One region of the Lacimicrobium alkaliphilum genome, then DNA from elsewhere that is predicted to be linked to it. Evidence: predicted binding sites of a transcription regulator. Region 1 holds the regulator's gene; each other region holds the start of a gene.
What was found. Region 1 encodes MetJ, which represses methionine synthesis genes. Its sites were predicted from a motif close to TAGACGTCTAGACGTCTA; they were not measured.

Region 1 (3,283 bases):
GGATTAAGTAATTGACTGATCGAAAAAGACACTGGGTTCTCAGCAACCTTTGAACTACCAATGCGCTAACTGTTAACACTGACCTATCAAAGATGCTGGACATGCCTGCCAACTGCATGCGGGAAAGCCCGGATAGGATCAAACTGCAGATTTTCATTGTCGGCAGCGGACCTCTGACATAAGGTTAACCACTTATGATTTTTAGGAGCTGTTATATGGATATCCTGTTTGATTACGTATTGAGAATTGAAACCTTCCTGCTGCTGTTTGTGCTGGTACTGCTTAAATCTTCGATTATCTTTGTCCCACAGAACCGCGCCTACCTGATAGAACGTTTTGGTAAGTTTCAGTCAACCCGCGAAGCGGGGCTGAATTTTATCCTGCCTTTTGTTGACCGTATCGCCGCGGACCGCTCTTTGAAAGAACAGGCGGTAGATGTGCCCGAGCAAAGTGCTATCACCAAGGATAATATTTCTCTGAGAGTGGATGGGGTGCTGTATTTCCGGGTATTAGACCCCTATAAGGCCACCTACGGTGTAGACAGCTATGTGTTTGCGGTTACCCAGCTGGCACAGACCACTATGCGCTCTGAGCTGGGTAAGATGGAGCTGGACAAGACCTTCGAAGAACGGGATCTGCTCAACACCAATATCGTTGCTGCGATCAATGATGCTGCCGGTCCCTGGGGCATCCAGGTGATGCGTTATGAAATCAAGGACATTGTGCCGCCGCAGTCGGTGATGGAAGCCATGGAAGCGCAGATGAAAGCGGAGCGGGTGAAGCGGGCGCAGATCCTCGAATCGGAAGGCGACCGTCAGGCGGCGATTAACCGTGCCGAAGGTGAAAAGGCCTCGGTGGTACTGGCCGCTGAAGCGGATAAAGAAGAACAGGTGTTGCGCGCCGAAGGTGAAGCCAAGGCCATTATCGCCGTAGCCGATGCGCAGGCCGAAGCACTGCGGGTGGTAGGTGAAACGGCCAATACCGAGCAGGGGCAAAAAGCTATTCAGCTGGATCTGGCGACAAAGGCCATTGAGGCGAAACAGGCGATTGCCAAAGAGTCTTCCGTGGTGTTGTTACCCGATGGTAATACCGACGCTGCTTCGGTGGTGGCACAGGCCATGACCATCATCAATCAGATGAACAGCAAGGGGGCATAATGAGTTTGTTTACCGAACATCTGGCCGAAACCCTGATTGTGATCGGCCTGATTTTGCTGGCGGTGGAGATCCTGGTGCTGGGTTTTTCTACCTTTGTGTTGTTCTTCCTCGGGCTGGCGGCACTGGTCACCGGTGGCCTGATGTACATTTCGCTGGTACCGGCGACCTTGTTTGGCGCCATGGGCAGTATGGCGGTACTGACAGCGCTGCTGGCAGTGGTGTTATGGAAGCCTCTGAAACGGATTCAGGCCGATACAGCACCTAAAGAGGTGACCAGTGATCTGATTGGCCATCGTTTTTATCTGCCCGAAGCACTTATGCCCGGTCAGAGTATTACCTACCGCTATTCCGGTATTAACTGGAACGTGCGCAGCAAAGAGCCCGTCGCCGCCAAACAGGAAGTGGAAGTGACCAGAGTCAGTGTCGGTGAATTAGAAGTCAGGCTGGTACAGGGCGGGTGAGTTCGTAGGTCGGACTTCAGTCCGACTTTACGGGAATGACGGCAGAGTGTTGGTCATGCCCGAATATTGTAATCGGGCATCCAGCGACCTTTGCGAAATGTACAATTAACCACGGGGCCACAGAGGTTTGTTGGTGTAATGGCCTTTACTTCTCTGCGCGCCCTGCGTCTTTCGCGTGATCTCAGGCTTTTATCTTTTTTGATCTCGCAGAGGCGCTAAGGCGCTAAGGCGCAGAGGGTTGCAGGGTTGTGAAAATACACTGGGTTTAAAGAAAATATTGTGCGTTTGTCGGACTAAAGTCCGACCTACGATAATGATGCTGAGGGCTAATTTACTCGTCTTTTTCCTGCGCCTGTTGTTCCTGGGCTTCGGCGGCGTCCACATCTATGCCCATGTCTGCCATCAGTTTACGGGCCTCGGCCGGGATCTTATTGGGGTTGTCTTTGCGCAGATCGTCGTCATTGGGTAGCGGCTGGCCGGTAAAGGCATGCACAAAGGCTTCACAGAGCAGTTCTGAGTTGGTGGCGTGACGCAGGTTATTGATTTGCCTTCTGGTGCGTTCATCGGTCAACACCTTGAGTACCCGGGTTGGAATGGAAACGGTAATTTTCTTTACTAACTGACTCTTCTTACCATGTTCAGCGTAAGGGTCGATATACTCACCATTCCATTTAGCCATGCTTTTAGCCTTTTTATTTTAAATTAGAGTTTAAAATTCTAACCCGTGTAGAAATGGATATCCAAACATCTTGATGTCTGAATCAAATACAAGTAGATTTAGCCATCTAAACGGCCAAATTTAAAGTATCCCAATCAGGAGTCACCATGGTTTCCTATGCTCAGGGCATTGATGCGTTGAATAATTCTTTGTCTGAATTGCGTAATATCGACGTTTCTTTTGAGTTTTTCCCTCCCAAGACGGAGCAGATGGAGAGAACCCTGTGGAACTCTGTAGAGCGTCTGGCGCCGCTGAAGCCGGCTTATATGTCGGTGACCTACGGTGCTAACAGTGGCGAGCGTGACAGAACCCATGAGGTGGTGAAGCGTATTCAGGCGGAAACCGGAGTGGCCGCCGCCCCCCATTTAACCTGCGTGGACGCCAGCCGCGAGGAGTTGATCCAGATCGCCAAAGACTACTGGGCAGCGGATATCAAAAAGATTGTGGCCCTGCGTGGTGATCTGCCACCTGGTGTGGCACAAACCGAGCTTTATGCGGCCGATCTGGTGGCGCTGCTAAAAGATGTGGCAGACTTTGACATTGCCGTGGCCGCTTATCCGGAGATCCATCCTGAAGCGCCCAACGGCCAGTTCGATCTGCTTAATCTTAAGCGTAAAGCCGAGGCCGGCGCGACGTCGGCTATCACCCAGTTTTTCTTTGATGCTGAGGTGTTTCTGCGTTTCCGTGACCGTGCCGCTGCAGCCGGCATCGACATGGAAATCATTCCCGGTATTTTGCCGGTGACCAACTACAAGACCCTGGTGAAGTTTGCCGGTATGACCAATGTGCATGTGCCACAGTGGTTGCACAAGATGTATGAAGGCCTGGATGAAGCCGACCAGACCACCCGTAACCTGCTTGGTGCCAGTATTGCTATGGACATGACCCGGATCCTGGCCAAAGAAGGCGTACGTAATTTTCATTTCTATACCCTGAACCGGTGCGAA
Region 2 (3,283 bases), 1.3 Mb from region 1:
TTCAATCGGTTCCAGCAACTGATTGGCCAGTTCCAGCACAAAGGCTTCTTCGAGCAGATGCTTGGCACGCTGGGCATCTTTTGCATGTACACAAAAGCTGATGCTGTACTCAGAGGATGACTGGGTGATCAGGCTGATAGAAATATTGGCATTGGAGATCACCTCAAACACCCTGCTGGCCATGCCCACCATGCCTTTCATGCCAGGGCCTGCCACGTTAAACATAGTGATGTCAGACAGGTGCGAAATACCTTTAACGCTGGTCCAGGTGTCACTGGCTTCGGTACTGATCAAGGTGCCCGGTGCTGAAGGATTCAGGGTATTACGGATCAGACAGGGAATATGATACTGAGCGATAGGGCCAATGGTCTTGGGGTGCAACACCTTGGCGCCGAAATAAGACAGCTCCATGGCTTCCTGATAGGTGAGTTTATCCAGCAGTACCGCGCCATCGACCTGGTTAGGGTCGGCGTTATACACCCCGTCCACATCAGTCCAGATCTCACAGCACTGCGCATCGATACAGGCCGCCAGAATAGCCGCCGAGTAATCTGAGCCATTACGTCCCAGCGTAACTTTTTCACCTTTTTCATTGGCCGCTACAAAACCAGGCATAATCAGCATCTGCTCGCCGTTTTTCGGCACATTAGTAAAGCGGGCGCGGCTGGCGGCCACATCGGCGATACTGTCAAGATAGTCGCCCTCTGCCAGCACATATTCCACCGGGTCGATAATCTGATTGCTGACGCCCATGGCGCTGATGATGCCACTGAAAATATTTACGCTGACATATTCACCAATGCTAAGCAGCTTGGCGGTTACGGCATCGGGGCTGCAATGAAGAAGATGAATGCCCTCAAGGCTTTGTTTAAGCTCCAGCAGCTTTTCATCAATCAGAGTGAGCAGGGGCTGATGGTCAAAATTGTCCAGCTCATTGGCGAGATCCTTAACAATGCCGGTCAGGGTCATATTCAGCTTCTCAAACAGCTCCTGCCAGGGGTCACCGGCAACAGCCTGCTCCACCAGCAGCGATAAGGCATTGGTGACTCCTTTGGGCGCCGAGAGGACCACCGCTGCACCTTTCTCAGTATGGGTGTGCAGCACAATGTCTCTGACCCTCAGATAGCGCTCGGCATCGGCTAAGGACGAGCCCCCAAATTTCATCACCTTCATATGCTGCTCCTGTTAGATAAAAAAAAGCCCGCTTCCTTTTGGGTCGCGGGCCTGGTGTTCTGTTCTTTACGCACTAGCCAGCGACCGCCTTAATAAAGGTGGTAATCATCATAATAATGGTGGTGCGGCTGATCGTTTTCATGGGCTTCAATTTGCCGTATAGACGTCTATATGTCAATACGCAATTTATCTGTTTCAGGCATAAGATAGATTTTCTTCCACTTTTTCCCCACAACGGTACAGGCCAAAATCCTGTAATATCTGCTTTAAATGCTGCCCGTTGACCGGCTTGGGAATAAACTCCAGCGCCCCTAATTGAATGACCCGCTCGCGCATCTGTGGCTGTATATCACCGGAGATGACCACCACAAAGACTTCCAGTTTTTCATGGCGGATGGCTTCAAGCACCTCAATCCCATCCATTTCTGGCATGGTCAGATCCAGCAACAACAACCCATAGTGCTGCTCTCTGAGGGCCGCCATAGCCTCGACACCGTTGGTGGCGAACGTCACGCTGGTATCCCAGTCATCAGGCAACGCCTTATTTGCTACCTTGCGTGCCAGCGATGAATCATCACAGATTAAAATTGGAAATCCCATCTGCCGCCTTCCCCTGTTATTCTTGTTTTTATATTGCCACTTGTTTTACTGCCGGAGTGATTTTGTCATCACCAAAGGTTTCTCATCTCGCTTATCAAATCCTCAAGGGCTTTGAAAAGAGCTTCCGCTGGTACAGCCGTATTACCGGTGCAGCCCAGCAGCGCTTTGAACAGGCGCAGTGGGAAGCCGGTCAACTGGCGGTAAAAGAACGCATTGCTATTTACGACCAGAGCCTGAGCGACGTAGTGGCGCAAATCTACCAACAACTGCACCCCCACTTACAGGATAAGCAGTTCTGGCACCAGTTAAAGCATCACTACCTTAAACAATTGGATGACCACCCGCAATTTGAATTAGCCGAAACTTTCTACAATTCTGTGATCGGGCGGCTGTTCCGTCATCAGCAAATCGACGACAATATGATGTTCGTATTACCCAGTCGCTGCTATCTGCCCGGACAGGTTCGTCATAATGTGATCAATACCTTTGATGCCCGGGGTACAATTCGCGCCACCCTGGAAGAAATCATCCGGGCCTATCCTTTTCATATTGAGTATGCCGATAAAGAACAGGACTTAAACCGTCTGGAGCGCTATCTGCGGGAAGCCTTCAGCCCCCGGCAACTGGCCCGTATTCACAGCATAGAAATACTGCAACCGGTATTTTATCGCAGTAAGGCCGCCTATCTGATTGGCCGCATGTGCAGTGACGGTGACGCCATCCCTTTTGTGATGGCATTAATGCTCAACTCCAGGCGACAGTTATATGTGGATACTCTGCTGACCGCCCGCCATGACTTAAGTGTGCTGTTTGGCTTTGCCCGTTCCTATTTTATGGCCGATACCCAATACCCCGCTGAGGTAGTGGCCTTTTTGCAGGAACTGATGCCGAATAAAAAGCACTTCGAGCTGTATATCTCACTGGGTTTTTACAAGCATGGTAAGACCGTATTTTATCGCAATTTCTTGCAGCACCTGAGCCACAGCGATGATCAGTTCGAGGCGGCGCCGGGCATACGCGGGCTGGTAATGGCGGTGTTTCATCTGCCTTCCTATGGCGTGGTATTTAAAGTAATTAAAGACGAATTCCCGGAGAGTAAAAAAATTACCCGCGAGCAGGTTAAAGCCTGCTACAAACTGGTAAAAATGCACGATCGGGTGGGCCGTATGGCGGACACCCATGAGTATGTCAATTTTCGACTGCCCCGGAACCGGGTCAGCCCGGCGCTGCTGGATGAATTGCTGGAGGTGGCAAACAGCAGTATTGAACTGACCGACGATGAGGTGATCATCAGGCACCTTTACATTGAACGTAAGATGACACCGCTGAATATCTATCTGGAGCAGGAGACAGACCCGGATAAAATTCGCCACGCCCTGGACGACCTTGGCCTGTGCATCAAGCAAATTGCCGCGGCCAATATCTTCCCCGGTGATATGCTGCACAAAAATTTTGGCATTACCCGTCACGGCCGGGTCATTTTCTATGACTACGATGAGATCTGCTATAT
Region 3 (3,283 bases), 1.4 Mb from region 1:
TGGCGGAGGGCTCCTGAATTCTCGGATGGCGAACATATAAGCTATAGTCACCGGCCGGCACATTCAGCTTAAGCTGGCCTTGCTCGTCAGTCTGACCAAAGTAAGGGGTATCGACTACATAGATATATCCGAGCATCCAGTCATGTACATTGCAGCCCAGTTCCACTTTACCTTGCTGATCAAAGGGCAGTGGTTCAGGACTCTGATCTTTATATAACTGTAACTGAAAGGTCTTGGCCGGTGAGAAGGAGTAAACATGATGCTGTATCGAATCGGAATTGGGAAAACTGACCTCAGTCCCTTTTTGTACTACCAGAATATGCGGAGAAAACTGTTTTTTGATCTGATCCATTTCTGCCACTGCGCCCTCAGCAACCGGCGGCAGTGGTTGTTCAGAAGTGAGGTAAATCACAGCACCAGGCATGGGCTGATTATCCTGGGTGTGCACAGAAACAAGCACTTCAAGTGCCTGGACTGGCAGGCAAAAAAGACCGATTAGCAGACTGAAAATGCGGAGCATTGGATTACCGGCAACAACTGATAGACCTCTACTATACCTGTATTGTCGGATCGGTAAAGGGGCGATAGGCCCCTCTTTGTATCAATTCGCCTCAGTGCAGAATACGGGTCTTAATGGTTCCGTCTATACTCAGCAGCCGCTGAAAGGCTTCATCGGCATCTTCGGAGTCCACATCAATGACCACATAACCTATTTCAGGTGAGGTTTGCAGGTACTGGGCGGCAATGTTGATATTCATCTCGGCAAAGGCCTGGTTTATCTGGGTCAGTACACCGGGAATATTGCGGTGAATATGCAGCAGTCTGGAGCGGCCATACTGCTCCGGCAGCGACACTTCCGGGAAGTTGACTGCAGACAGGGTAGAACCGTTGTCACTGTATTTGGCCAGTTTGCCTGCAACCTCAATGCCGATATTTTCCTGCGCTTCCTGGGTGCTGCCACCCACATGAGGGGTCAGCAGCACATTGTCAAACTCACGAAGTGGTGAAACGAACTCTTCATGATTAGATTTGGGTTCTACCGGGAATACATCGATAGCGGCACCGGATAACTTGTTGTTACCCAGATTCTCTGCCAGTGCATCGATATCCACTACGGTGCCCCGTGAGGCGTTGATCAGAATCGCACCATGCTTCATGGTGTCCAGCTCGGCATGGCCAATCATATTGGTGGTCTGCGGCGTCTCAGGTACATGCAGGGTGATCACATCAGAGCTTTTGAGCAACTGATTAAGGCTCTTGATCTGTCTGGCATTACCCAACACCAGCTTGTCTTCAATATCGTAAAACTGCACCTGCATGCCCAGATGCTCGGCCAGAATACCCAGTTGCGTGCCGATATGCCCATAACCGATAATCCCCAGGGTTTTACCCCTCGCCTCGTAGGAACCTGAGGCGCTTTTATCCCATTCGCCACGATGTGCTTTGGCGTTTTTCAGCGGGATACCCCGCAGCAGCAGCAGGATTTCGCCTAATACCAGCTCTGCCACAGAGCGGGTATTGGAAAACGGCGCATTGAAGACCGGAATTCCGCGCAGCCTGGTGGCGTTTAAATCCACCTGATTGGTACCGATACAGAAACAGCCAATGGCAACCAGTTTTTGCGCCGCTTCAACCACATCGGCAGTGATCTGCGTCCGTGAACGTACGCCGACAAAATGCACATCGCGAACCTTCTCGATTAACTCCGGCTCGGGCAATGAAGTCTTAAGGTATTCAATATTGGTGTAACCATTAGCCTTGAGGGTCTCCAGGGCACTCTGGTGAACACCTTCCAGCAACAGGATGCGGATTTTGTCTTTTGGCAGTGACACTTTGCTCATGAATGTTTCCATATGACGAATAACAGGGAGTCTTACCCGTATCAATGTATGGGCGTCTGGACGTCTAAATTACCAGATTTAGTCTAAGGGTAAAAGCTTTATTTGATCAGGTGAAAATTGAACCACGGAGACAAAGAGAACACGGAGATTACAGGGCAGATAAATTTGAACCTCGTACCCTCTGAGTTTTGTGGTAAACAGCTTTCAACCACGAAAAACACTAAGCCCAAGAACACAAAATGGCCTCTCGCAGAGGCGCTGAGACGCAGAGGTTGCATAGAATATAAAGGGTAAGACCTCTGCGTTCTCTGCGGCTCTGCGGTAAACTCTTGCTTTCGTATGACTAGCAAAGAACCTTATTCGCTGATCTGTGGGCCCTGTTCGGTGCCCACGACCACAACATCGGCGCCGCGTCGGGCAAATAACCCGTTACAGACCACTCCGGCCAATTGATTTATCTGACTCTCCAGTTCAACGGGGTTGAGGATCGTCAGGTTATGAACATCCAGAATAACGTTGCCGTTATCGGTGACCACACCCTCTCGCCAGACAGGTTGGCCTCCCATTTTGACCAGTTCCCGGGCCACATAAGAGCGGGCCATAGGAATAACTTCCACCGGCAACGGAAAGTCGCCAAGTACATCTACCTGCTTGCTTTTATCTACGATGCAGATAAATTTTCTGGCCACAGCGGCGATGATTTTTTCCCTTGTTAACGCACCGCCACCGCCTTTGATCATGTGCTTGTGAGCGGTAATTTCATCGGCGCCATCAACATAGATATCCAGCTCGTCCACCGCATTCAGGTCGAATACCTCAATGCCTGCCGCCTTAAGCTTAGCCGTGGAGTCTTCAGAGCTGGATACGGCACCCCGGATGTTGTCGCGGATCTGTGCCAGCCCCTCAATAAAAAAGGCTACCGTAGAGCCGGTGCCTACACCGACAATGCTGTCTTGCTGCACATACTCCAGGGCTGCTAATGCTGCGGCTTGCTTAAGCTGATTCTGGTCCATTGTTAGTCCTTATTCCTGATGATAAAGGTTGTTGAAGGAGTAATGATCTTCTGCATCGGTAAATCCCAGGGCTGTGCAACCAGCGTCTCTGCCTGCTGGCAGTTATGGGCCAGACCAATGACAGCCGTATTGTAATCCGGAGTTTGTGGATTGTTCCGGTACAGGGGGCCAGGGTGCGATCATAAAAGCCCCCTCCCATCCCCAGTCGGTGGCCCTGTGCGTCAAACGCCACCAGCGGAGTAAAAATGATATCCAGTTTTGCCAGCGGCACGATATGGGCACATTCCAGTGCGGGTTCCGGGATATTAAAGCGATTCGGGCTCATCAGGCTATGGGAGCAATAGCGTACAAACAGCAGATGGCCTTTGCAAAAAGGGTGTAATACCGGCAGACATACCTGTTTTCCCTGCTGCCAGCAATATTCGATAA

Region 2: the regulator MetJ is predicted to act here: its motif matches at 1,326-1,343, upstream of thrA (bifunctional aspartate kinase/homoserine dehydrogenase I).
Region 3: the regulator MetJ is predicted to act here: its motif matches at 1,891-1,908, upstream of serA (phosphoglycerate dehydrogenase).

What each region holds. Positions count from the first base shown of each region.
Region 1 covers NZ_CP013650.1:462,743-466,025, forward strand. The annotation lists gene AT746_RS02160 (SPFH domain-containing protein) at 216-1,157, shown strand; gene AT746_RS02165 (NfeD family protein) at 1,157-1,618, shown strand; gene metJ (met regulon transcriptional regulator MetJ) at 1,950-2,297, opposite strand; gene metF (methylenetetrahydrofolate reductase) at 2,444-3,283, shown strand, end outside.
Region 2 covers NZ_CP013650.1:3,528,843-3,532,125, forward strand. The annotation lists gene thrA (bifunctional aspartate kinase/homoserine dehydrogenase I) at 1-1,173, opposite strand, end outside; gene AT746_RS15970 (response regulator) at 1,369-1,773, opposite strand; gene aceK (bifunctional isocitrate dehydrogenase kinase/phosphatase) at 1,833-3,283, shown strand, end outside.
Region 3 covers NZ_CP013650.1:3,396,808-3,400,090, reverse strand. The annotation lists gene AT746_RS15370 (methylamine utilization protein) at 1-520, opposite strand, end outside; gene serA (phosphoglycerate dehydrogenase) at 612-1,841, opposite strand; gene rpiA (ribose-5-phosphate isomerase RpiA) at 2,198-2,854, opposite strand; gene AT746_RS15355 (5-formyltetrahydrofolate cyclo-ligase) at 2,835-3,283, opposite strand, start outside.